3 regions of the Paenibacillus cineris genome follow, and region 2 is predicted to be linked to each of the others. Evidence: predicted binding sites of a transcription regulator. Region 2 holds the regulator's gene; each other region holds the start of a gene.

Region 1 (7,969 bases), 550 kb from region 2:
CGCGATCCAGTTCCGTCACTTACGGCCGATTGGAGAGAACCAACCTGTCCAAGCCGAACGTATTCCCGAAACAGAGCATTCCCTGCTCTAATGAATAATGATCTAGAATAGCCTTGGCATTAGGCCAAGGCTATTTGCATAATAAAATCCGTTTGTTCTTCATCACCCATATAAAAAGAGTGCGCACCGGTTTGAACAAAACCTATCTTTTTGTAAAAGTGAATGGCGTTCTCGTTCTTTTCCCAAACTCCGAGCCACAATCTCTTTTTGTTGTGAGTTTTAGCGATATCCATCGCTTGGTTGATTAAATATTGGCCAAGCCCTTTTCTTTGAAACTGGCTTCGAATATAAATCCGTTCAATTTCAAGCGAATCATCGCCCATGGGTTCGGTCTGGGCATCATTCATATTGACCTTTAATAATCCGGCAAGTTCATCTTGGAAATAGACGAAATAGAACTCCGAAGAGCTATGAGCCAATTCTTTTTCCAACTGTTCCTCGTTAAATGCCTTCTCCAAATAGGCCATCAAATTCTCCGGTGAATTCTGGTCTTTAAATGTGTCCGTAAATGTTTCGATGCTGATTTCCCGGAGCCGCGGTAAATCTTCACGGCTGCACTTGGTTATGCTTACTGTCATGTTAGTCGAAGGCTCCTTTGTCGAAAATCAATAACCCCTCTTGTTCCCCTTTTTGACGTATTCCCAATCCACTTCGATATTCTTTCTAACCCTTTGCAGAAGTTGAAAAATGGTATCTGTTTCTTCTTCCGAAAATCCCGCTAACGCGACCCGATTCGAATGATCATGTTCTCTTTGGATAAAAGGATACACCGATTGCCCTTTTTCCGTCGGAAAAAGTTTTTTGATCTTTCGGTTATGCTCGTCCGCCTTTTTCTCAATAAAGCCATTTGTTTCAAGCTTTTGTATGGCACGGGCTGCGGTAGTCCGGTCTACCTTAATCATTTCGGCTAACTTTTCTTGAATGATCCCCGGGCTCTCGCAAATCCGGACAAGATACAAATATTGCCCTTTCGTCAGGTCATATTCCTTAAATTCGATGTTGCTAATTGAATCCAACGCCCTGGCAATCATTCCGATTTCACGCAGAATTTCTTTCATGGGCAGCTCCTCATCCTTTTCAACTGATCAATCGTTCTTGATCCATATTATAATATTTTTATTGCATTTGCAACAAAATGAAAAGTGCGAATGATTCAAGTAGTTATTAGTTAAATACAACATCAGATTGTTTAGAGCGTAACCTTACGGCGCTTTCAGCAGATCCAGGCCGTTCATGACATAGGGGCGAACAATGCCCACAAGTAAATCGGTTCGGTCATTCTCTCCCACCGTTAACCAAGCATGCGCAGCGCCATAAATCGCAGAGGCAGTCATCGCCGAGATGATTTTCGTTTGTCTGTCTTTCATAAAATGAAGATTCCCTCTCCGTAAAATGTTCTCAATGGATTGCTGCAGCAACTGCTTGATTTTCTCATCGACGAGCGATGCAATCGGTTTGGAATCCATTCTGCATATCTGATAAAAATCCATTATGTAGTGGTAAGTCATCATGATCAGCCCGTCACAGATTTCATCCGTAAAGTCGCGTGCATTCAGCACTTGATCAGGAATTCGATCGCGAAAAGCCTGCTCCGTGATTTCTTCCAGCAAAGCGTATTTATCTTCATAATGCGCATAGAAGGTAGCGCGGTTAATCGTTGCTCTTTGTGCGATATCGTTAATGGTTATGGAATCAAAATCTTTCTTTCGGAGCAGCTCCCTGAACGCTTCCCTGATTAACTGGCGTGTGCGCAATACCCTCGGATCCTGCTGATTTACCATATCCAGCCTCCTGTTAAAACATCAAATTTCAAAATGTGTTGTCTATGCAACGTTCCGCTTCATCTGCCGATTGAAAACATTAGCTTGCCATACTATCATCTTACCCAACAGATGTTGCTTAAGCAATCTCTGACTAATTCATGGAAAGGGTAGATCTTGTTGAATACGATAAAAAAGAGACTTTTAATATTTGGCGCAGGTATCGTTGGCAGCATATACGCGCTCCGGTTTGCCCAATCGGGTCTGGATGTCACACTGTTAGCTCGGGGAAAACGGCTCGAAGCCCTTCAAAAGAACGGGCTGCGTTACAACGATCACGGCACGATAAAACAAATGTCGATCAAGACGATCGGGAAGCTTGAGGACGACGATATTTACGATTTTATCTTTGTTCCGGTACGGTTTGATCAAGCCGAATCCGCCCTGTCTGCGATCAAAAATAACCAGAGCCAAACGATCGTCACTTTGACCAACACCGTCAGTTATGAATCCTGGCTTGATATCGTGGGTGACCGGCTGCTCCCCGGATTTCCCGGGGCAGGTGGAGACATGAAAGAGGATGTACTATACGCCCAATTCGGCTCGGAAAAACATCAAGGGACCATTTTTGGTGAAATCAATGGACAGACGAGCGAAAGGGTCAAAGAATTGGCCGAAATACTTGAAACGGCAGGTTTGCATTATGAAATTCAACACGATATGTATGCATTCCATGTTTCGCATGCTGCGGTTGCCGTGGGCAACAAGCATTTCTATACGGACGAGGGTGTGGTCGATCTGGAGACTGCAAGAAGCGAACGCACGCTCAGCAAGATCGCGGCTGATATTAAACAAAATCTTCGCTTGGTCGAGCTGGCCGGAATCCCGGTCATACCGACCGAAACGAAGGCCATGGGGGAAATGCCGGAACAAGATCTTACTGCGATGTACCGCCAGATGCTGAGCAATGATTTTATCATTGATGTCATGCTCGGGGATCATGCTATCAGTCAAAGAGCAGAAATTATGCTGTTAGATGAGAAATTTCATGAAAAGTTTTCTGTGGGGCAATAACACCAGATCGGCTAGCCAGGTTACGGTTAATCCCATGCAACAAGAAGCGGCAGTCTAGGACTTACGAGCCCTGGTCTGCCGCTCTTCATAACAAATAGGCATTTTAGATGAATTTGGTACTGCTGCGTTTTCGGACGGCTTTTTTCGCTTACAGCAGGATCAGCGTTAGAATTACAAATTGCACGGAACCGACAATTTCCATGATGCCTACCCTCATCGGCTTTAACGGTTTGCCGGAGTAAATCCATGTCTTGATCAGCGGATAAACAAATGGCAAGCACATCCAAGGGCTGAGCAAAAGCAGCGGCAGTATCAGCGCGATGAGATGATATACCTTCGCATAGATGGTCCACCGTTTATTTTTCCGCTCACGAAATACGGATTTAACGAAAAAAACGGTTCCCATAAAGTACAGGAAGTTGTACAGCAGAACCTCCGCCAGTTCCCCGCCCCATGTTCCGCCACCCAGCAGATAAGCCGCCGCGCCGGCGGTGCAGAACAGCAGAATGGCGCAAACATCGTTCAGCAGCGCCCGCTCGGACTTTCGCCGCACATGCCAGATATTTACGGCGAGAAGCAGGATAAGTACCGGAGCGAACCAGAACAGCCATAACTCCTGAAGCAGCACCGGAATGAGGCACATAAGGGCCACCGCCGCATAACCTGCACCCCATTTAAGCCACCAGGTCCGCTTGGTCGTCTGTTTTAAAGCCTGCAGCAGCGGATAGGATGACAAATACAGGAACAGCCAGGCAAGGAACAAGGGGAGATGCAGAAGAACGGGGTTCGCCGCCATCATGCCGATGATAAAGGGAATGCTGACCATCGCCCAGCCCCCGTGCTCCCGTGGAATGACCATGCTTATTTTTTTCATACGCCTTCTGCTCCTTTTCCATGGCTGGCTGTTCACGACTTTGGGTTCAGGCCGCTCAGCCGCCGATATAGGACATACCAATCTTTTTCCGGCTCATCGCCGTTTGTTCCGTTCGCTCTTCCGAATACCGGTCTTCCCGCTTCTCCCACACGCCGCGGATGGCCGCAAGCAGCTGTTCATCCGATGCGCCGGATCGCAGCAGGCTTCGGAGATCGAACCCTTTGGAGGCAAACAGACAGGAATACATTTTACCGTCCGAAGACAAACGGACCCGTGTGCAGGAAGAGCAGAATGCCTCCGATACGGACGAGATAAAGCAAACCTCGCTCTCCCCGTCTCTGTAGCGGTACCGTTTGGACACTTCCCCGGGATAACGCGGAGAGACCGGCGTCAGCTCGGCATCGCCACCCAGGCGTTCGAAGATGTCCCGCTTCGTCATGACCTGCTGCATACGCCAGCCGTTGTCGTTTCCCACGTCCATAAATTCGATGAAGCAGAGCGTGATGCCGAGTTTTTTGAAAAAAGCCGCCATTGGGACGATCTCCTGATCGTTGAGGCCTATCTGCACGACCATATTTACTCTAACCTCGATTCCAATACTGCGCGCGCGTTCCATGTTGGCGATAATGACAGACGGCTGAATGCCCCTTCCGTTGATAAGGCCGAAGCGTTCCGGATCGAGCGCATCCAGGCTTACATTCACCCGGCGAAGCCCGGCATGATAGAGGCTCTCTGCCTGCCCCCCAAGCAGTAGGCCGTTCGTCGTCAGCCCGATATCATCAATCCCCGGAATAGCAGCAAGCATACGAATGAGCTCGGTAAGTCCACGGCGCAGCAGGGGCTCACCGCCGGTCAGGCGAATCTTTCGGACGCCAAGCAAAGCGTATAACTTAGCTGCCCGTGTAATTTCCTCAAATGACAGCAGCTGCTCCTTGGGCATGAAGGCATAATCATCCCCGAAGATCTCCTTCGGCATGCAGTATGTGCAGCGGAAATTGCATCGGTCCGTCACGGAAATCCGCAGGTCGCGCATCGGTCTAGCCAGCTGATCCAAATGGGGGTTCGCCGCCATGTTTCCTTCCTCCTTCGTATAGCCGTACATGCTTCAGCCCGCTTTATCCTTGCAGCTGCGGACTGCTTTTCAGCTTTGAGCTTCCGCCTCCATAGCGGTCGTTTGTAGGCTTGTTCGTAATATCGCTGAACGTTCCGACATATTGGATAACGTCTCCGGCATCATCTTTAACTGCATTAATGATTAATAACTCTAAATACTCCTCGCCATTTTTTCGACGGTTCCAGATCTCCCCCTGCCAGCTTCCCCGCTCCTTGATTTCCGCCCACATGGTGCTGTAGAAATCACCGGATTGACGGCCGGACTTCAGGATGCTCGGATTTTTGCCGATCACTTCCTCCTCCGTGTAGCCCGTCAGCTTCGTGAATGCCGGGTTCACGGCATGGATCTTTCCGCTCAGGTCCGTCACGAGAATGCCTTGCCCTGTGGAATTGAACACCTCCGAGGAAACGGCCAGTTTATCTTGATAAAACATCCAGACAACGATGACAAGGCTGGCGAGCGCTACCTGGGATAGCGCCATGAACCCGATGGAATACTGCCCGGTCACCGAATGAATGAAGGAAAGCATCAGCGGCGGGAAGAAGCCGCCAAGGCCGCCCATCATCGACACGATCCCGTTCACGATCCCCGCCTGCTTGTTGAAATACAGAGGCACCAGTTTAAAAATGATCCCGTTGCCAAGTCCGGCGCCTACCGCGATGGTTAAGCAACCCACGGTATAGAGGCCGATCGACGGAGAGAACGCCAAGATGATGGCTGCAATCGTAAGCCCGACGAATACACCCATTAGCAGGAACAGCGGCTTAAAACGGTCCGCCAGCCACCCGCCCACCGGTCGCAGGAAGGTCGCCACCACGATGAAACCGGCCGTGCGCATCCCCGCATCCACCTTCGCCAGCTCAAAATTCGTAACCAGGAAGTTGGGAAGGTATACCGTAAACGCAACGAACGAACCGAAGGTAATGAAATAGAACAATGAAAAATACCACAGCTTATCGTTTTTATAGACGCCTTTGATCTGCTCCATGAGCGGCGTTTTGACCTTCGTTTCTTTGCGGTCACCCAGGAATACGTTCAGCACCGCAAACGCGAGCAGCAGAATTAAATACAGCTGGACGGTACGCTCCCACCCGATTTGCGTAGCAATGACAGGTGCGGCAAAGGTGGTAATGGCTGTACCGACATTGCCCATTCCATAAATTCCATTGACCAAGCCCAGCTTTTCTTTCGAATAATATTTAGGGAGCGAGGTGACACCGACCGAGAAGACGGCTCCTCCGATACCCAAGAACAGGCCGCCGATCACAAGATGCGTAAAGGATGTGGCCGTGCTGATAAAATAAACCGGGAACAGCAGTAGAATAAAGCTTGCGATAAACACGATCCGTGCACCCAGGACGTTGGCGTAGTATCCCAGCGGCAAACGGAGCACCGAGCCAAGCACCACCGGGATCGCGGTCAGGATCGCCAGCCGGTCGGCCGGGATGGATATGTCCTCCCGAATGAACGGCAGCAATGCGGAAATGATGACCCATACCATAAATCCAAGCACCAAATTCATCGTCTGCAGCGGCAGCTGCGCTTTTTTGATCATTTCAACCACCTTTTCTGAACATGATAAATGGCTGACTTCATTGATCCCCATGCCTTATTGTACGTGACGATATTCACAAAGATAATAGGGAAGTTCCCTGAATTCGTCAGGGGAACTTCCCTATATTCTGTGGCTGGAACACCCGGTATCCTTAAAAATGCTAGAAATCCAGCAGTTTTTTCTTTAGTGCATACTCCACCAGCTCCGGCCGGCTTTTCAGGTTCAGCTTCTCCATAATTTTGGCCTTATGGGCCTCCACCGTTTTGACGGAGACATACAGCTTCTCCGCAATCTCTTTGTTGCCGTAGCCTTTGGCGATGAGCGGCAAAATCTCGATTTCCCGTGGGGAGAGGCTGTTAAACGGATCGTTGTCCGCGCTCTCGCTGTCCTTTTTAATATACTCCCGAACCAGTGACGTGGCCATTTGCGGATGGATGTAGGTTCCTCCCTTGTGCACCATCCGGATGGCCGAGACCAGCTCTTCATCCGGCGCGTTTTTGAGCACGTAGCCGGAGGCGCCGTTTTTCAGCACATGGAACAAATAGTCGTCGTCATCATACATGGTGAGGATCAGTATTTTCGTATTCGGAAAATCATTGCTGATCTTGCCCGTGGCAATCAGACCGCTCTCGCCCGGAGGCATGCTGAGGTCCATCAGCAGCACGTCCGGTTGGTGCTTGGCCACCATGGCGTAAGCCTCCATTCCGTCAGCGGCCGTCGCGACGACTTCCATATCCTCCTGGTAGTTCAGAATCATGGAAAAGCCGCTCCGGACCACCGCATGATCATCCGCTATGACAATTTTCATCGTGTATCGGTCTCCCTCTCCCTCTCGTTATCCTCTGAACACGGAATGCGCAGCTCCACCTTCGTCCCTCCACCGATGGCCGAATACAGCATGAACTGGCCGCCGACAAGCTCGGCGCGCTCACGCATCCCGTATAAGCCGAGGCCGGTGCCCTTGGCTTCATTCTCATTCATATTGAATCCGGTTCCGTCATCCTTGACGGTCAGCTGCAGGACCCCGTCCTCTTCGCATAGCCGGACATGCACCTCGTCGGTACCGGCGTATTTCAGCGCGTTCAGGACGGCTTCCTGGCATACGCGGTAGACCACGGTCTCGATCTCGCTGCTGTATCGGGCTGCGGACAGCTCCGCCGAGAAATCGACGAGCAGGCCGTAGTTTTTCTCGATCCATTTGAAATGCGAGCGGAATGCCGCTTCCAGTCCCAGGTCATCGAGCGAGGCCGGCCGCAGCTCCACGGACAAATGGCGGATGTCGTCCAGAAGCCGCGTCAGCGACACTTCGGTCTGCTGCAGCTTCTTCAGTACATCTTCGCCAACCTCCATATATTTGACCACGCGCAGGTCCACAAGCGAGCTGAGCAGCTCCTGGGCGACACTGTCATGCAGTTCCCGGGAAATCCGCTTTCGCTCGTCCTCCTGCGCTTTAATGACGTATTTCAGCAGATTCGAGCGCTGGAGCATTTCCTGCGTCTTCTGCTGTTTAGTCAGGTCCAACAGCATGAGCA
Region 2 (7,969 bases):
TCTCAATGACCATATCGCAGCTTCCCAGCTCAGCAAAATGGACCACCTTTTGGATTCGGCCCAAAATGAGCTTTTTCTCCGCTTGGGTGATCGCCCATTTCTCCAGCTGCTTATCGAGACTCGTTTCGATCATGCTGTACGAATAATCGAGTTTCTCCGGCGTTTTCTCGACCAGCAGAACGTCCAGGCCTCTGGCGGCCAGCATTTCGGCTATGCCTTGGCCCATCGTCCCCCCGCCGATAACACCAATTTTTTTAAAGTACATGTTTCTGCTCCACCTTCCATGGTCTTCTATATTTATTGTACCCTTCTTGTCGAAAAATACATTTACGACCCAACTTATAATAATAACGCAGCATTAAAAAAAAGTAAAAAAAAGAGCCAGCGCATTAGGCTGGCAGTAGTGAAAACTCATGAAACAGCTTGCGGAATTGTTCGCCGGACAGCGTTTCTTCTGCCAGCAAAATATCCAGAGATTTGTCGAAAATGATCCGGTGGTTCTCCAGAAGGCTGCGCGTTCTGCCCATCAGGTCTTCCAGAATCTCATTGTTCACCTTCATCAGCTCTTCGGTCGTGACCATATCCATGTTTACGATGCCAAGAGACGTAAGGCCGGATCTCATCATCGTCTTGACGATGTCGAGCGCCTGTTCAAAGTCGTTGCTCGAACCGGTACTGCGTCCGCCGTAGAAAATTTCCTCCGACGCCGCGCCGCCGAGAGCAATCATGATCTGCTCTTCCAGGAACGATTTCGTGTACAGGTACTGCTCCGACTGCGGGTTATGGCGCACGTAACCGAGCGCCTTGCCGCGTGGGCTGAGGGCCACCTGGCTGACACTGCCCGGACGTACCAGCTCTGCCATGATGGCATGTCCAAGCTCATGGATGGCGACGCGTTTCTTCTCTTCGATCGTCGATTCACGGTCGGTGCGCTCACCCATCATCACCTTGTCGATGGACATGGACAGATGGCGCTGCTCGATCTCTTTCAGACCTTCACGCATCGTGTAGATCGCGGCTTCGTTCATAACGCTCTCCAGCTGGGCGCCGGAGAAGCCGTAAGATTCCTCGGCGATTTTATCGAGGTTGACATCCTCGTGCAGCGGCTTGTTCTTCGCATGCAGCTCTAGGATGTGCTTGCGTCCCTTCTTGTCAGGCAGGTCCACCTGAATATGACGGTCGAACCGTCCCGGACGAAGCAGTGCGCTGTCCAGCATCTCCTTGCGGTTGGTCGCCGCAATCAAAAGGATTCTCGGGCTGTCCGACGAATAGATGCCGTCCATCTCGGTCAGCAGCTGGTTCAGCGTCTGATCGTATTCGCGCTGCTGCCCGCCTTCGCGCTTGCCGCCGATGACGTCGATCTCATCGATGAAAATGATCGCGCTCTGCTTGTTCTCCTTGGCTGCGCGGTTTCTCGCGTCGCGGAACAGATCCCGGACACGGCCCGCGCCGACGCCGACGTACATTTCTACGAACTCACTGCCGGATGCGGCAACGAATACCGAATCCGTGTAATGTGCGGCCGCCTTGGCCATCAGCGTCTTCCCTGTTCCGGGAGGTCCCGTCAGCAGAATTCCTTTCAACGGGCGAATGCCGAGCTTCTGGATTTCATCATGACGGATCAGGAAGTCCAGTGCCTCGCGCAGTTCCTGCTTGGCATTATCCTGGCCGCCGATTTCTTCAAAAGTGAGCTTCTTCGGCCCGCCCTTTTTACGCTTGCGTTCCGAAGCCGCACCTACCGTCAGTCCGCCTCTCATATTGGTCATAAACAGGAGTCCGCCGATCATCAGGCCGGCGATAATGAGAGGGATGACATTGACCCCTACAAAAGCTAGAAAAATGAATAATACCGGCACAAATCCGATCAAAATTTCCTTCAGCAATTTAGGCATTATTCCCACACTCCCATCTTGCCGGGATCACGGGGCAGAACAAGAAACTTGCTTGAGCTGCCGTCCGTCAGCGTGATATAGACATTTTTCGTGTCCATTTCGGCTTTCGTCTGAATTCCGGTACCCTTAGCCAGATCCTGCAGCTTGACCGGAATTTCCGTATAGCGCTTGTTTTCCATCGCTTCGGCTACAGAGAACATCGCTTTATCCCAATACTGGTTCAGCTTGTCCGATGAATGATCCACAAAATCGAACTTCAGTGTCCGGGTGCCGACGACGGATTTGCCTTCGGTGGAGATTTTATCCGCCAAATCAGCCAAATTTACATTCGGCTTCAAATCGAGTTTCAAATCCACCTGATCGCGGGTAATATTAAAATGTGCGTTATTCACGCCCTGATAATTGCTGACGATTTTTTGCAGCGGACCCTGCAGGGTCGTTTGCCGATAAAAGAACCAGCCGCCAAACAATACGGCAACCGATACAACAACAGTTATAATAATAGGCAATGGACGCAATTTCACTTGTTGTCCCCCTTTCGAAATGGTAAAGCAAAAAAAAAGTAAACTTTAGATGACAAAAATAAATATTTCGTTAGCGGTTCAAGTCCATTGGTCGGCCATCATGCTTCTGTTCCCGTCCGATTCGATGGATGGTTTTGCGCTTGTCGCGAAACACAACCATCTCTTCGTTAGATACACGCATCTGACAGCACTTCTATATACCATGTTTTTCAATAAAGAGCAGAAAAATCTTGTTCCAAGCTGAAGCGGGCTGCTGAATTTTACTGAAAAACGCTATCCTCTAATTAAAGTACAATCCGGGCTGTTCGTCATATATATCTCTTCAATACAAATAAGAGTATATCACATTGTATATACTAAATCGAAGGTAAAGTGTGAATATATTTTAAATATTATCCTTTGTAAGCCAAAGAACCCCATTTGAGGATGGGGTTCTTTCTGCATGATATGGCCGTTTAAACAAAATCATCGATTGGGCAGCGTGAACGGGCTGCCGATTTCCGCTCCGTCGCTGAACCGGTAAAATTGATAGTAATAGTGATCTTTCACCTTATAGAACAGCTGCCATACGTATTCTCCGTTATAGACACCCGGTACGAGGCGCATATCTTTAATGCCGGGAATGGAGCTTTTGATTTTGGCCTTCATCTTCTCTTTGGACATACCGCTGCTCAAAAGCTCTTGATGCACGGTATTCTGGCCTTCCTTGGGTTTTCCCTGATCGGTGAACTGCACCCAGACCATGACCTCCTGGCCCGTCTTGTTCGTCCCTTCCACGACCCAGTAGATGCTGTTCTGGTCCCACACCGACTTTTGGGCATCGGCGACCGACACGATTCCGGCTTCCTGCTTCGCTTTGGCAATAGCGGTGTCCTTTTCGCTCCATTGATCCTGCAGCACGTAAATAAAATAACGGTAAGCGCCGAAAATGATCAGCAGCAGGGCGACAATGCCGAGAAAGATCCATTTTTTCTTGTTCTTCAACCTGAACTTCCTTTCTGAAAGGTGAGCTAATCATCCCGGTCTTATCGGGAGAGAAGACCTTCAAAAGCCGCTTGGGCTTCCCTGCGGATGCGTTCCTCGTCCAGGGTGAGACAGCTGCCGTGCTTCACGACCTGCTTCCCGTCCACCCAGACATGCTCAACGTCCTTCGCGCTGGCCGAATAAATGACGTGTGAAATGAAGTCCGTACGCGGCAGAAAATGAGCCTGATCCGTGTTCACCGCGATAAAATCCGCCTTCATCCCGGCCTCAAGTGCACCGACTCCCTCCAGGAACAAGGATTGGGCTCCGTAGATCGTGCCCATACGCAGCGCTTCCGCCGCGGGAACCGCCGTCGGATCTCCCGAGACGCCCTTATGTATCAAAGCGGCAAGACGCATTTCTTCAAACATGTCCAAATTGTTGTTGCTCGCCGCACTGTCGGTTCCCAGGGAAACCGTAATGCCTGCCTGCATCATGTCGGTAACGCGGGCCACACCGCTCGCCAGCTTCAGGTTGCTGCCAGGGTTGTGTGATACCGTCACATGATGCTTCGCCAAAATGTCGATTTCCTCGTCTGTCAAATGGACCGCGTGTGCCAGAATCGTCGGCCGTGAGAACATGCCGAGCTTCTCCAAATGAATCGCCGGACGCGTTCCATAATCGCGTACATTCTGCTCCACTTCCGCCTTGGTCTCCGACATATGCGTATGCATCGGCAGATCCAGGTCATGCGCCGCCTGAACGAACTTCTCGATAAAATCAGGAGGGCATGTGTACGGGGCATGCGGAGAAATCATCGCCGTGATCCGGCCGTCTGCCTGCCCGTGCCAGTCCTTGGCGAACTGAATGGCTTCGTTCAGCTTGTGCCGCTGCACATCCTCCGGGCACAGACCGATGACACCGCGGGTCAGGGCAGCGCGCATGCCGGACTCAGTCACCACTTTGCCCACCTGATCCATATGATCGTACATATCGAGGAACGTCGTCGTGCCGCCTTTCAGCATTTCGAGCACCGACAGCGAAGTCCCCCAGTAAACGTCATTGGACGTGAATTTCGCTTCCATCGGCCACATTTTTTCCTGCAGCCATTCCTGGAGCACCATGTCATCCCCGTAACCGCGCAGCAGCGACATGGCCGTATGTCCATGGGTGTTGATCAGGCCCGGCATAAAAAATAAATGCGTGCCGTCGACGACCTGTACGCCTTCCTCCAGCTGCGGCTCCTCTTCACCGATATAGGTGATGCGGTCGCCCTCAATGACCATCCAGCCGTGCAATACCGGCTGCTCCGGCCGCAAAACGGCAAAGCTGCCGTTCTTGATGGCCCATTTAGGATTGGCGCTCCGGCTGCTGGAGCTCTTCAAATTGTCCGTCATCTTCCGTGTCGTCCTTTCCGTTGTTCAAATAATAAGCGAGGCTGAGCAAATCCGTCGTAAAATCGGCAGCATGGATCCGGATGCTAGCCGGCGCCTTCAGAATCGTCGGCGCAAAATTCAGAATCGCCTCGATCCCGGCCGCAATCAGCTGATCGGCGACGTTTTGTGCTTCGAAATCCGGGACGGTAATGATCCCGATCCGGATATTTTTGCTTTGTATCGTTTCTTTCAGCTCATCCATGGCCTGTACCGTCAAGGTGTTGATCCGTGTGCCGATTTTGGACGGATTGGCGTCAAACACGGCCACGATCTTCATATTTTCCTTCAGGTAAAAGTTATAGTTGGACAAAGCTTGACCAAGATTCCCCGCTCCGACCAGCACCGCGTTGATCTGCTGATCCAAATTCAGAATTTGACGGATCTTCTCGATGAGATAGGACACGTCATACCCTATCCCCTTACGGCCAAAATCCCCGAAATACGCCAAATCCTTGCGGATCTGCGCCGGGTTGAGATCCAGCTTCTGCCCGAGCTCCTGGGAGGAGACTGTGGCCACCTCCCGCTTGTTCAGCTCATTTAGATATCTAAGATATATAGGCAATCTGCGGACAACCGCCTCGGATATTTTCTCCGATTTCATGCATGTTCCCCCTATTGAACGGCTTGAATATTTATTTGGTTATATAGATTGAACTAAAGTTTTGCATTGAATTTCCTGTTCTAACCGCTTTAGTTCAATCTATCTAATGGACTCATTTAAGACACACCGTCCTGATGAAGCCATTCAGAGATGCGCGGAACCATCTGGTCTGTCTGCATATGCTCCATTTTCGGTCCAGGCAGCGAGTACAGGAAGTACTTCCCGTAATACGATTCGATAACGCGCGTATCGTATACGATGACGATGCCCCGGTCATGGGCGGTGCGGACCAGCCGCCCGAAGCCCTGCTTGAAGCGGATGACGGCCTGCGGGACCGACAGCTTCATGAACGGGTTCTTCTTCTGGCGCTGCAGCAGCTCGCTCTTCGCTTCCACCAGCGGATGGTTCGGCGGCTGAAACGGGAGCCGGACGATTGCCAGGCAAGTCAGCGCTTCACCCGGGATGTCCACGCCTTCCCAGAAGCTGCTTGTTCCAAGCAGCACCGAAGCGCTGCTGTCCGTAAACCGCCGGATCAGCTTCGTGCGGCTGCCGCTGTCTACGCCCTGTCCAAGCACGGCGATGTCGCTTTGTGCAAGGGCTTCTTTCAGCGGCTCGTATACCTGGCGCAGCATGCGGTATGAGGTGAACAGCACCAGCATCCGGCCGTGGGTCGCGATCGCGGCGTCCGCTAGTGAGCGGGCCAGCGTTTCGACAAACAGGGCGTCCCCGACGCTTCCCTTCACGCTTGGAAAATCCCGCGGAATGACGAGCAGCGCCTGGTCCCTGTACCGGAACGGGGACGGAAGCTGGACCGTCACAAGGCGTCCGCTGTCCTGGTCCTCCTGCAGTCCGAGGTTATCGATCATATACTGGAACGATTTATCTACGGATAAGGTGGCGGACGTCAGGATGACGCTCTTTTTCTTATCAAAAAACAGTTCCTTGAGCTGCTTGCTGACGTCAACCGGAACAGCGTACAGCTGGAGCGATTTGCTGCGGAAATGGCCGCTCGCTTCCATCCAGTACACGACGGTTTCGTCGTTCAGCGTCATAAAGAAGCGGAGATTCTCCCGCTCGGAGCTGAGGTCCTTGAGCAGCCCGCCGATATCGGTGATCAGGCTGTCGGAACCGTAATCATCCTGCTCCTCCTTGTATTCGGCCAGCATCTTTTCGCCTTTGCGGACGATTTCCCCCACCGTGACAAAGATCTGGTTTTCGAGCGCCGCCAGCGTCTCCCACTCTTTCGGCTTTTTCCCCGGCTGAAGGCGCAGCGTATACTGGCCGCCGTCGCCGGGAGCAGCGTCGCTCCGTTCCGGAAGCAAGTTGAAGAGCAATTCGCTCAGCTTGTCCCAGTGCTCTTTGACATCGACCAAATCCTCGCTCATCCGGTCGATAACGGCGGTCCATTCACCGGCCTGCTCATAGGCCGACGATTGAAGCAGCTGGCGAAGAGCCGGCAGCTGCCCGCTCCGGGCGTCCTTATAGAGCCGTGTCAGCGTATGGACGACCGTAAAGTACTTCAAATGAAGACCGAGATGCTTGCCGGCAACGTCTTCCAGGTGATGGGCTTCGTCGATCACGAGCCGCTCGTAGGAAGGCAGCAGCTGATGGCCTGCCTTGACGTCCGTAAACAGCTTGGAATGGTTCGTTATGACGACATCTGCGATTCCGGCTTCATGCTTGGCCCGGTGGTAATAACACTTGCGGAACCAAGGACAGGCACGGCCCTGACAGGAGTCCGAGTCGCTGCTTACGGTCTCCCAGAAGTCTCCCGCACGGCCGCCGAGGCTCAGCTCCTCGTCATCACCCGATTCGGTCTGGGCGAGCCAGACGATCATCTGGGCGGCTGTGATGGTGTCTTCCTTCGGATTGATAAAGTCTCTTCTGTTTATTTTATGTTCAAATTTTCTCAAACACAAATAGTGCTGTCTGCCCTTGAACACGGCAGCCTTGAAAGGAAATGGCACGACCTGTGTCAAGAGTGGGATATCCCGCTCCCGGAGCTGCTCCTGCAGGTTGATCGTATGCGTGCTGACCATCACCTTCTGGTCCTGCTTCACGCTCTGATAAATCGAGGGGATCAGGTAGCCGAGCGACTTGCCCGTCCCGGTCCCGGCTTCGATCAGTAGATGCTTGTCCTGATCCAGCGCATTCATCACCTGGTCGAACATGATCGTCTGCGGCTCACGCTCCTCGTAATGAGGCATAATATCGCGCAGCCGTTTTTCGATCTCGGCCAAATATTCCTTAAACTCGACGCCTTTGAGCGGATTGTCGTCCACGTCGTCGCGCGGCGGGGCCATTTCGGTCCAGTCTTCCACCTTAAGCGCCAGCTGGCGGTAAAAGGTGTGGCTGTTCAGATCTTGAGCGGGTTCCCGCTCCTTCTCCTGGCAGAGACCGTCGAAATACCAGCCGAGGTCGCTGTCCTCATCGGCAAACAGCTCGGCCAGCCGCTGCAGCGTAATCAACGGCAGGCTGTTCAGCTCATCCAGGCACTTCAGCAGAACGTATGCCGTCGCCAAAGCGTCGCTGTCGGCCTGATGCGGCCGGTCA
Region 3 (7,969 bases), 860 kb from region 2:
ACTTCACGAGAATAAACTTTTTCTTGATGTGTGATCAGGAAATAGAGCAGATCATATTCTTTCGGAGTCAGATGGACCTCATTTTGTTTCACCATAACACGGCGTGCTGAAGGATAAAGCACAATTTCACCAATCTTAAAACCGTTATTTAGCAAATCACCGGTTTCAGAAACATAGGGACTGGGAGAATATACACGGGTTATCATGTTTTGGATACGCAGCACAATTTCCCTCGGGCTAAATGGCTTGATGACGTAATCGTCTGCTCCGGCTTCAAAACCTTCAATGCGGTCCTTTTCTTCCGATCGCCCAGATAACAACAGAATCGGAATATCAGGTTGTGTTTGTTTCATACACTTGCAAATCTCGATCCCATTCATGTCAGGCAGTAACCAATCCAGCACGATCAAATCATAATTTGCGTGGTTCTCACCATATCTTTCGATGGCTTGTGTACCATTCGATGCTTCTTCGACTATGAATCCTTCGAACTCCAAATACATTCGTAGAATGTTGCGAATGCGTGTCTCGTCATCAACCAGTAAAACTCTTCTATGGTTTGTTATCATTTTTAATCGCCCTCCTACGCCTGAGTGAACGGAATCAACCAGTTAGCTTACAGGAGCTCAAGCGGTTTAAACCCCAGATTCACCAATCATCTGTAGTTCAATCTGTTTCAATTTATAAAAGTATCCCTTCTGTTCCATCAATTCCTTAAATGAACCGATCTCCACAATTTCGCCCTGCTCCATGACGACAATCTGATCCATCTTCTCTAAACCGGTCAGGCGATGACAAATGAGAAGAAGTGTATCTCCGCTCGCTTGCTCGTACAATTGCTTTAGAACGCGCTGCTCGGTTACATAGTCCAGAGAAGACGTTGGTTCGTCCAGCAACCACAGATGTCTTTTGCGCAGCATGGCTCGTGCTAAGGCAAGACGCTGTTTTTCTCCATCGGATAAGTTTTCACCTTTCTCATAAACCACCTGGTTTAGCGAAACATTTGGTAATTGGGCTTTAGCAAGTACCTCCATTAGCTCCTCGTCAGAATGTTCATCTGCATTCTCCAACAGATTTTCACGAAGCGTCCCTTTGAAAAAATGGCTTTGTTGCAACACTACATTTGTCAATTCCCAGATGTTTTCCTCATCCAATTCGTTAATCAAGACTTTGTTTATGCGTATATTCCCCGATGTTGTTGTTCGCAGTTTGAGCAACAACTCGATTAATGTAGATTTTCCTGACCCGCTCGGCCCAACAATCGCTGTTTTAGAACCTGCAGCAAGATGCAGTGAGAAATTCAATAGTGCTGGCCGCCACTCCCCCTCGTATTGAAAAGTAGCATTGCTTATTTCAATGGATACAGGTATATCGGTTGGCAAAGACTCAGACTTACTTGATCGTAATGTTGCAGCTTGAGATGGTATTGTTTCCGTCAGCCGATTGGCTGCATGTTCGCTATCTTGCTTATATGCAGGTAATACGGCCAAAGGAGCTGCCTCTTCGAAAACGGTTTGCGTGGCCATGACCAGCATGGCAAGAAATACGCCAGCAAGTCTTCCGTCCAGAATCAAATAGGCACTGAGCGTCAGCACACCCCAAGCAACAAAAAATGTAACAAAAACATGCATGGATTGTCCCCGTAACAATTGGACAGCAGCTCGTTGCTGTTCAGCTGCCAATGAAGCTGAATAGCGCTGAAGCTGCTCCTCCCGCTGTGCCAACTGCCCATAGATCTTTAAATCACGAAATCCATAAAGTGTTTCTGTGATTTCCGTGGACAGTTTCGATCGCTGCTCACGGACCCGCTCATGAATTTTTCGTTGTCCCAACAGAACGATTCCAGGGACGACCAGTGAAGTCATCAACATTCCCAATACCAGCAAACCAGCTATCCAGAAGGAATAGGAAGCTGTAAAAAGCACCGTTGCCAAAAACACCATAATTACAATAAGCGGCGGATATGCAACGCGCAGAAAGTAGTGTTGTAAACTTTCTACATCTCCAACGATCCGTGCAAGTAAGTCCCCACTTCGATTTTTATTCAGTATTCCAGGTGTCAAAGGGATGAGCTTAGCAAAAAAGGAAGTTCGCAAACGGCTGAGGATGGAGAACGTCGCCCGGTGGGTATACAATCGTTCTCCATAACGGCTCACCGACCGGAGAAAACCTAGAAATTTCACAAGAGAGGTAAGGATAATCAATGTATAGAGCGGTGGCGCAAATACCGTTTGAGAAATCAGATACCCGCTTGCGGAAAAGAGAGCTACACCGGCTATTCCAGCAATAAACCCTCCTATTATCGAAAAGATAATATCCTTCCGCTCTTGAAACATCGCTTTCGATAACATAGCCAGCTCACTCATGCTAATTCTCCTTTTTGTTGAACAGCGACCATTTCAGCATATTGGGGCAAGCGTTTCAGAAGTTCGTCGTGACACCCTGAACCCACGATCGATCCATGGTCTACAAACAAAATGTTGGTGGCGTGTTGAATCGTATATAAACGATGTGCCACAGTAATCATGGTAGACGTTTTCGACAATGTGGAAATGGAACGTTGCAGTATGCTTTCGGTGCGCCAATCGAGCCCTACTGTAGGCTCATCGAACAATATGATGGCAGGCCGCTTCAAAAATGCGCGTGCCAGGGCAAGACGTTGCTTTTCGCCACCCGATAGTCCACGTCCGCCTTCGCCAACGAATGTATCAAACCCCTTATCCAATTGTGCTGCAACCGCTGTAAGTCCGGCTTCCTCTGCGGCCTTCTCGATTTCTGCCCTAGAAACTTCCCTACCCGCACCGATCGCAATATTTTCTGCGAATGTACCAGCAAAAATGTAAGGGTGCTGTGTGATGGAGCTAACATGTTTAAACCATTCTTCTTCATGATCATGAGAGAGTGGGTTTCCATTAACCAGAATGATCCCCGAATCCGGTTTCAGCAAACCGGCAATAAGATGAAGCAGTGTCGTTTTACCGGCTCCACTCTTACCAACAATGGCAATGTTGTCCCCCGGTTTAATAAACACACTTCCCGAGTGGAATTCAAATGAATCAGGAGCATACTGAAATCGTACATTTTTCAGTTCTATCGAAGGGGGGACTTGAAGTGGCTTTGCATGGGACAATTGAAATTTTGGCATCCGATCGTTACTATCGCTTACATGCGCGTCTACTCTATTCTTCTCAAGCATACTCTCAACCTTACGGATCGCTCCCATGCTTGTCTGCCCGCTATGGAAAGCGGTGCCTGTATTTTTTAAGAGATTATAAAATTCTGGAACGAGTAACAGAACGAGTAAAGCCGTGTGAAACGCCATTGATTTGAAAACAACCAACTGAATGGCCAACTCAAGGGCGACAATACCGATACTAAGCATCACAATGGATTCCAACATGAACGTATTCATGAATGCGATTTTCAAAATATCCATGGTTGTGTCACGATAGTTGAGACTACTGCGCTCTATCTCCTGTTGCTGACGCTGAGTTCTCCCGAATATTTTCAATGTAACCAACCCTTGAAGGGAATCCAAAAACGTACCGGAAAAGTTGGCCAGCTGCGCATATTTTTCTTCCGATTTATTTTTCGTCTTTAGCCCCACCAGGATCATGAATATCGGAATAAACGGAGCCGTAAACATCATGATCCAACCTGAGTTGGCATGTTGAGTAAATGTAACGATCAGGACCAAAATGGGAATGATCATCGCTTCCACCATTTTCGGGATGTATTGACTGAAATAACTATCCGCCTCATCTACTGCATCCAATGCTACGCTGACCCTCTCTCCCGTCTGTCCCTGAAGACTTAAACCCATGGAAACACGGGTCAAGTTTTGCAAAACAGATTCACGCATCTTGGTCTTTGCCGTGGCAGCCATATGAAGACCAATTCTCCCATTGACAAATGATAACAATGTGCGTAATGCCATCATCGCCAAAAGCATGCCAAGGATCATAGCCACGGATGAGAAAGAGGCTTTTTCCACGAAGATTCGCTGAATGGCTTCTGCAAGCAACGCAGCCTGACCAACAATGGCTGTACCAAGTGCAAAGGATATGATGCCAAGAAGAACAACATATTTTCGTTGTGCAGACATGTGTTGAGCAATGAGGTTTTTATTTCTCTTCACGTAAAAACTCTCCTCCTTCCGGAAAGTGGCCTTGAGGGAATATTCCCGTAAGAAACAATGTACTACTCTATTTGTTTCCTTTCACATAATCCGCATCAAACAGAAAAAGCCTGAAGACCAAGATCAATGAAGGAACTAAGAGACACATACCACCGATAAATGCCACAACCAGTGCGAAGCCCATAGACGAAGAGGTGACACTACTTTGAATGGTGATGTATGGATCAAGAATGTAAGGATATTGCCCAATGCCGTAAGCAAAAAAAGCACAGAAGAATTGCAGCATGATGCATATAAACGTCATCCCGTAACGGCCTCCTCGGTATAATAACCACATGGCAATCATGAAAAAGGCAACGGAGAGCGCGAGCAGCCACCATAAATCCATCATATTTTGGAAATGCCGCTCATTGTGCTGACCCAAAAAAATAAATGCTGTCAGTGCGATAACGATTGTAGGCGTGCTCCAAAAAAGCGCATAGGTTCGCATCAATTTTAATGCAGCATGATCTTCAGCACGCGAAGCGTAAAAAGCGAGAAAAGCAGCGCTAATGAATAAAACAGATACGATAGCCAGTCCAACGATGCTCCAAGACAGTGGACTGCTCAAGAGTGCCCAGTAATCCAACGAGGCCGTCTCTCCTTGTTTCAAGATAAATCCGCCTTCGGATAATGTCAGCGCCACTGACAAGGAAGCAGGAATAAGCACTCCGGTTGCTCCATACAGAAACAGATAAACCATATTATGTTTGGAGCCATAATTTTCAAATGCATAGAATGAACCGCGTATAGCGAGCAAAATGACCGCAAGACTTCCTGGGACAAGCATGGCTGATCCATAATAATAGGAGGTTTCCGGGAAAAAGCCGATGATGCCAATGTAGAAAAAAACGAAAAATACATTCGTGATTTCCCAAACTGGCGATAAGTAACGAGAAATCAGTTTATTGATGACATGATCCTGTTTGGTTAAACGAGCATAAAAGGCAAAGAAACCTGCGCCAAAATCAATGGAAGCGATGATGATATATCCGTACAAAAACAACCAGAGCACGGAAATTCCAATCAATTCGTAATTCATCATGTGTGCTCACCCTTCAATGTTGATTTGTCGCTTGCACGCTGCGTCCACGTCTCCATCTCAACTTCAGCCGGATTGTTATAGAACATGCGACGAAGCACAAGAACACTAACGGTTCCCAATACGATGTATAGTAGAAGGAAAAAGAAAAAAAGGATCCTGACGCTTGGGGATGTCGTAGCCGCTTCCTCTACACGCATATATCCTCGGATAATCCAAGGCTGCCTGCCGAGTTCTGCGTAAAACCACCCCAGTTCAACCCCTAAAAAAGCAAGCGGTGCTCCTAATGCAATCATTCGCAGTATCCACTTGTTGAGTTCGTTACGCTTTTTCCAAAATACAAATAGGAAATACAGAAAGGAAATGCCTAAGAATAAAAATCCAATGGTTGCCATTAAATCGAAAAAATAATGAACCACGAGTGATGGTTGTTCATCGATAGGAAACTCATTAAGACCCGTTACTTCTGCATTGAAATCTCCAAAAGCCAAGAAACTCAGAAATTTGGGAAGGTGGAGTGCTCCTATAATTTCATGCTCAGCATTAAGCCACCCTAAAAATATCAAATCTGCGCCGCTTTCCGTTTCAAAATGCCATTCGGCAGCCGCGAGTTTTTCAGGTTGATGTTCGGCCAAAAACTTAGCGGATACGTCTCCGGCTAATGTGTTTACTAAACTGAACAATAAAACGACAGCCATCATCAGCTTTAAGGCTTTTTTGTGGTATGCTGAAACCCCTTTTCGAAGTATTGCGAATGCAGCAACACCTGCCAGCAGAGCAGCTCCTGTTAAATAGGCCGAACTTAATACATGAAACACCTTGGAGAATGTTGCCGTACTCAGCATGGCTTGAACGGGGTCAACGGCCGTGAATTGTCCAGCTTCAAACGTAAATCCCCCTGGTTGATTCATAAATCCGTTAACCGTCGTGATAAATACTGCTGACATCCCTGCACCGACGACAACAGGAATCGTTAGTAACCAATGCATCATCGGGTTTTTAAACCGTTCCCACGTGTACAGATATATCCCAAGGAAAATGGCTTCAAAAAAGAAGGCGAACACTTCCATAAACAACGGAAGCGCAATAACATTTCCCGCAAGTTTCATGAAATTGGGCCATACCAAGGAGAGTTGTAACGAAATTGCTGTTCCTGTGACTACGCCTACTGCAACAGAGATAACGAACCCTCGTGACCACCTCTTTGCCATTAGAATATAATGAACATCTTTCTTACGAATACCGATAAACTCGGCGAGTGAAATCATTAATGGAATACCCACGCCAAGTGTCGCGAAAATAGCGTGGAATCCTAGTGTCATTCCAGTCACGAGTTTACTCCATAGCACCGTATCGATTCCCATATTAACTTCCTCCCTTCCACGCTGTTCCTGTACACAAAATAAAAAATGAAAACATCAGGTTTAGACGTAAAACCTTACGACCTACGGGGGCTAACTTATGCTCTGCTCCTTCGTGAATAAAAAGAGAACTTTTTCACATAGTAAGTTGGCATTTCCCCAAATGTGTGAGAAATGCAGTTGAAAGATTACAAAACCTGATATTTAAAATTTATTATATATTCGACGTTTAGCCTTGCAATCGTGGTCACACCTTCTCCTCTAAACGTTCAAGTAAAAATCAATTCTTTCTTACAACTCCGTGAAAAATACAAAAACCACCCGTTTGGGCTATTGCATAAGACAGCTGCCCAATTCCCTTCCGATGTGCCAGTACACCAGATTAACAGGTCTTTAGGCAGCATTGCTGCAAATAGGATGAGAAGATTTGTGTATTCATTAGCATGTGCTTGTTATCCCCATCCAACTTGCTGAGTAAAATCCCTCCTTCCAACAAGGAAAATGTAAATGATGCTAGCGCATCCACATCCAGATCCTCCCTAAACTCCCCAGCTTGAATGCCGTCCCGAATAATACTTTTCATCATATCCAAGAAGGTATGCATCCCTTGCCTTGCCTGACCACAAAGCTCCGAATGAGTATCGTCACTTTCTACAGCTGTATTCTGCATGGGACATCCGCCAATAAATGGCGGATCGTCGACGACATTCTCATAGACACGAAAAAAAGCAACCAACTTTCCTGACGCAGACTGCTCTTGATCGACCGCTTCAGAAAATTTACTGGCGACCATACTGGCAGCATAATTGTAGGCTTCAAGCGCGATCTCGTCTTTACTGGCAAAATGTCGATAGATGCCCCCCTTCTTAATTCTTGTGTCGGCAATAATATCGTTTAGCGATGTACCGGCATATCCTCTCTGGTTAAAAATTTCAGCCGATTTCATAATGATGTGTTCCCTTGTTCTGTCCCCTTTTTTCATGAGCTCCTCCGTATGAACCGTATTTTATTTCATTTGTTTTAAACGAATTACCCAATTCGTCCTTGCAATTCACTCATATCATGCTAATATAAAAAATACCGATCGGTCTCTTTTCGCATTATACAGTAAGCCATTCCAGAATGAAATAGCGCTGGGTCATTTTTATTCCATTGCAGGCATCGGCTTGTTGGAATAAATAAAACTTATAGGGGGATTTTTCAGTGACTGTAAAAGTAGGTATAAACGGTTTTGGACGAATCGGACGACTCGCTTTTCGCCGAATTCAAGATGTGGAAGGCGTCGAGGTTGTAGCAATTAACGACCTTACGAACGCTAAAATGTTAGCACATCTGCTCAGATATGATACGACGCAAGGCACTTTTCACGGTGACATTGAAGTCCATGAC

Evidence for each region. Region 2 encodes Rex, which represses fermentation and respiration genes when NADH is low (regulators of the CRP and FNR family bind a similar motif). Its sites were predicted from a motif close to TTGTGAAATATTTCACAA; they were not measured.
Region 1: a site for Rex is predicted at 6,499-6,516, ahead of KI379_RS15215 (nitrate/nitrite transporter). Genes of this name have one in related genera too.
Region 3: a site for Rex is predicted at 6,705-6,722, ahead of KI379_RS13765 (cytochrome ubiquinol oxidase subunit I). Genes of this name have one in related genera too.

Annotation. Positions count from the first base shown of each region.
Region 1 is NZ_BORU01000001.1:3,265,449-3,273,417, forward strand. Features, by position in the region: gene KI379_RS15180 (MFS transporter) at 1-91, shown strand, start outside; gene KI379_RS15185 (GNAT family N-acetyltransferase) at 120-638, opposite strand; gene KI379_RS15190 (MarR family winged helix-turn-helix transcriptional regulator) at 666-1,118, opposite strand; gene KI379_RS15195 (TetR/AcrR family transcriptional regulator) at 1,263-1,841, opposite strand; gene KI379_RS15200 (ketopantoate reductase family protein) at 2,001-2,894, shown strand; gene KI379_RS15205 (YwiC-like family protein) at 3,043-3,768, opposite strand; gene moaA (GTP 3',8-cyclase MoaA) at 3,824-4,840, opposite strand; gene KI379_RS15215 (nitrate/nitrite transporter) at 4,884-6,437, opposite strand; gene KI379_RS15220 (response regulator transcription factor) at 6,598-7,245, opposite strand; gene KI379_RS15225 (sensor histidine kinase) at 7,242-7,969, opposite strand, start outside.
Region 2 is NZ_BORU01000001.1:3,815,360-3,823,328, forward strand. Features, by position in the region: gene KI379_RS17645 (3-hydroxyacyl-CoA dehydrogenase family protein) at 1-265, opposite strand, end outside; gene KI379_RS17650 (AAA family ATPase) at 390-1,892, opposite strand; gene KI379_RS17655 (hypothetical protein) at 1,892-2,416, opposite strand; gene KI379_RS17660 (cell wall elongation regulator TseB-like domain-containing protein) at 2,882-3,400, opposite strand; gene KI379_RS17665 (amidohydrolase) at 3,442-4,776, opposite strand; gene KI379_RS17670 (redox-sensing transcriptional repressor Rex) at 4,730-5,416, opposite strand; gene dinG (ATP-dependent DNA helicase DinG) at 5,533-7,969, opposite strand, start outside.
Region 3 is NZ_BORU01000001.1:2,953,297-2,961,265, forward strand. Features, by position in the region: gene KI379_RS13745 (response regulator transcription factor) at 1-569, opposite strand, end outside; gene cydC (thiol reductant ABC exporter subunit CydC) at 636-2,366, opposite strand; gene cydD (thiol reductant ABC exporter subunit CydD) at 2,363-4,138, opposite strand; gene KI379_RS13760 (cytochrome d ubiquinol oxidase subunit II) at 4,206-5,222, opposite strand; gene KI379_RS13765 (cytochrome ubiquinol oxidase subunit I) at 5,219-6,583, opposite strand; gene KI379_RS13770 (TetR/AcrR family transcriptional regulator) at 6,963-7,562, opposite strand; partial or broken gene gap (type I glyceraldehyde-3-phosphate dehydrogenase) at 7,784-7,969, shown strand, end outside.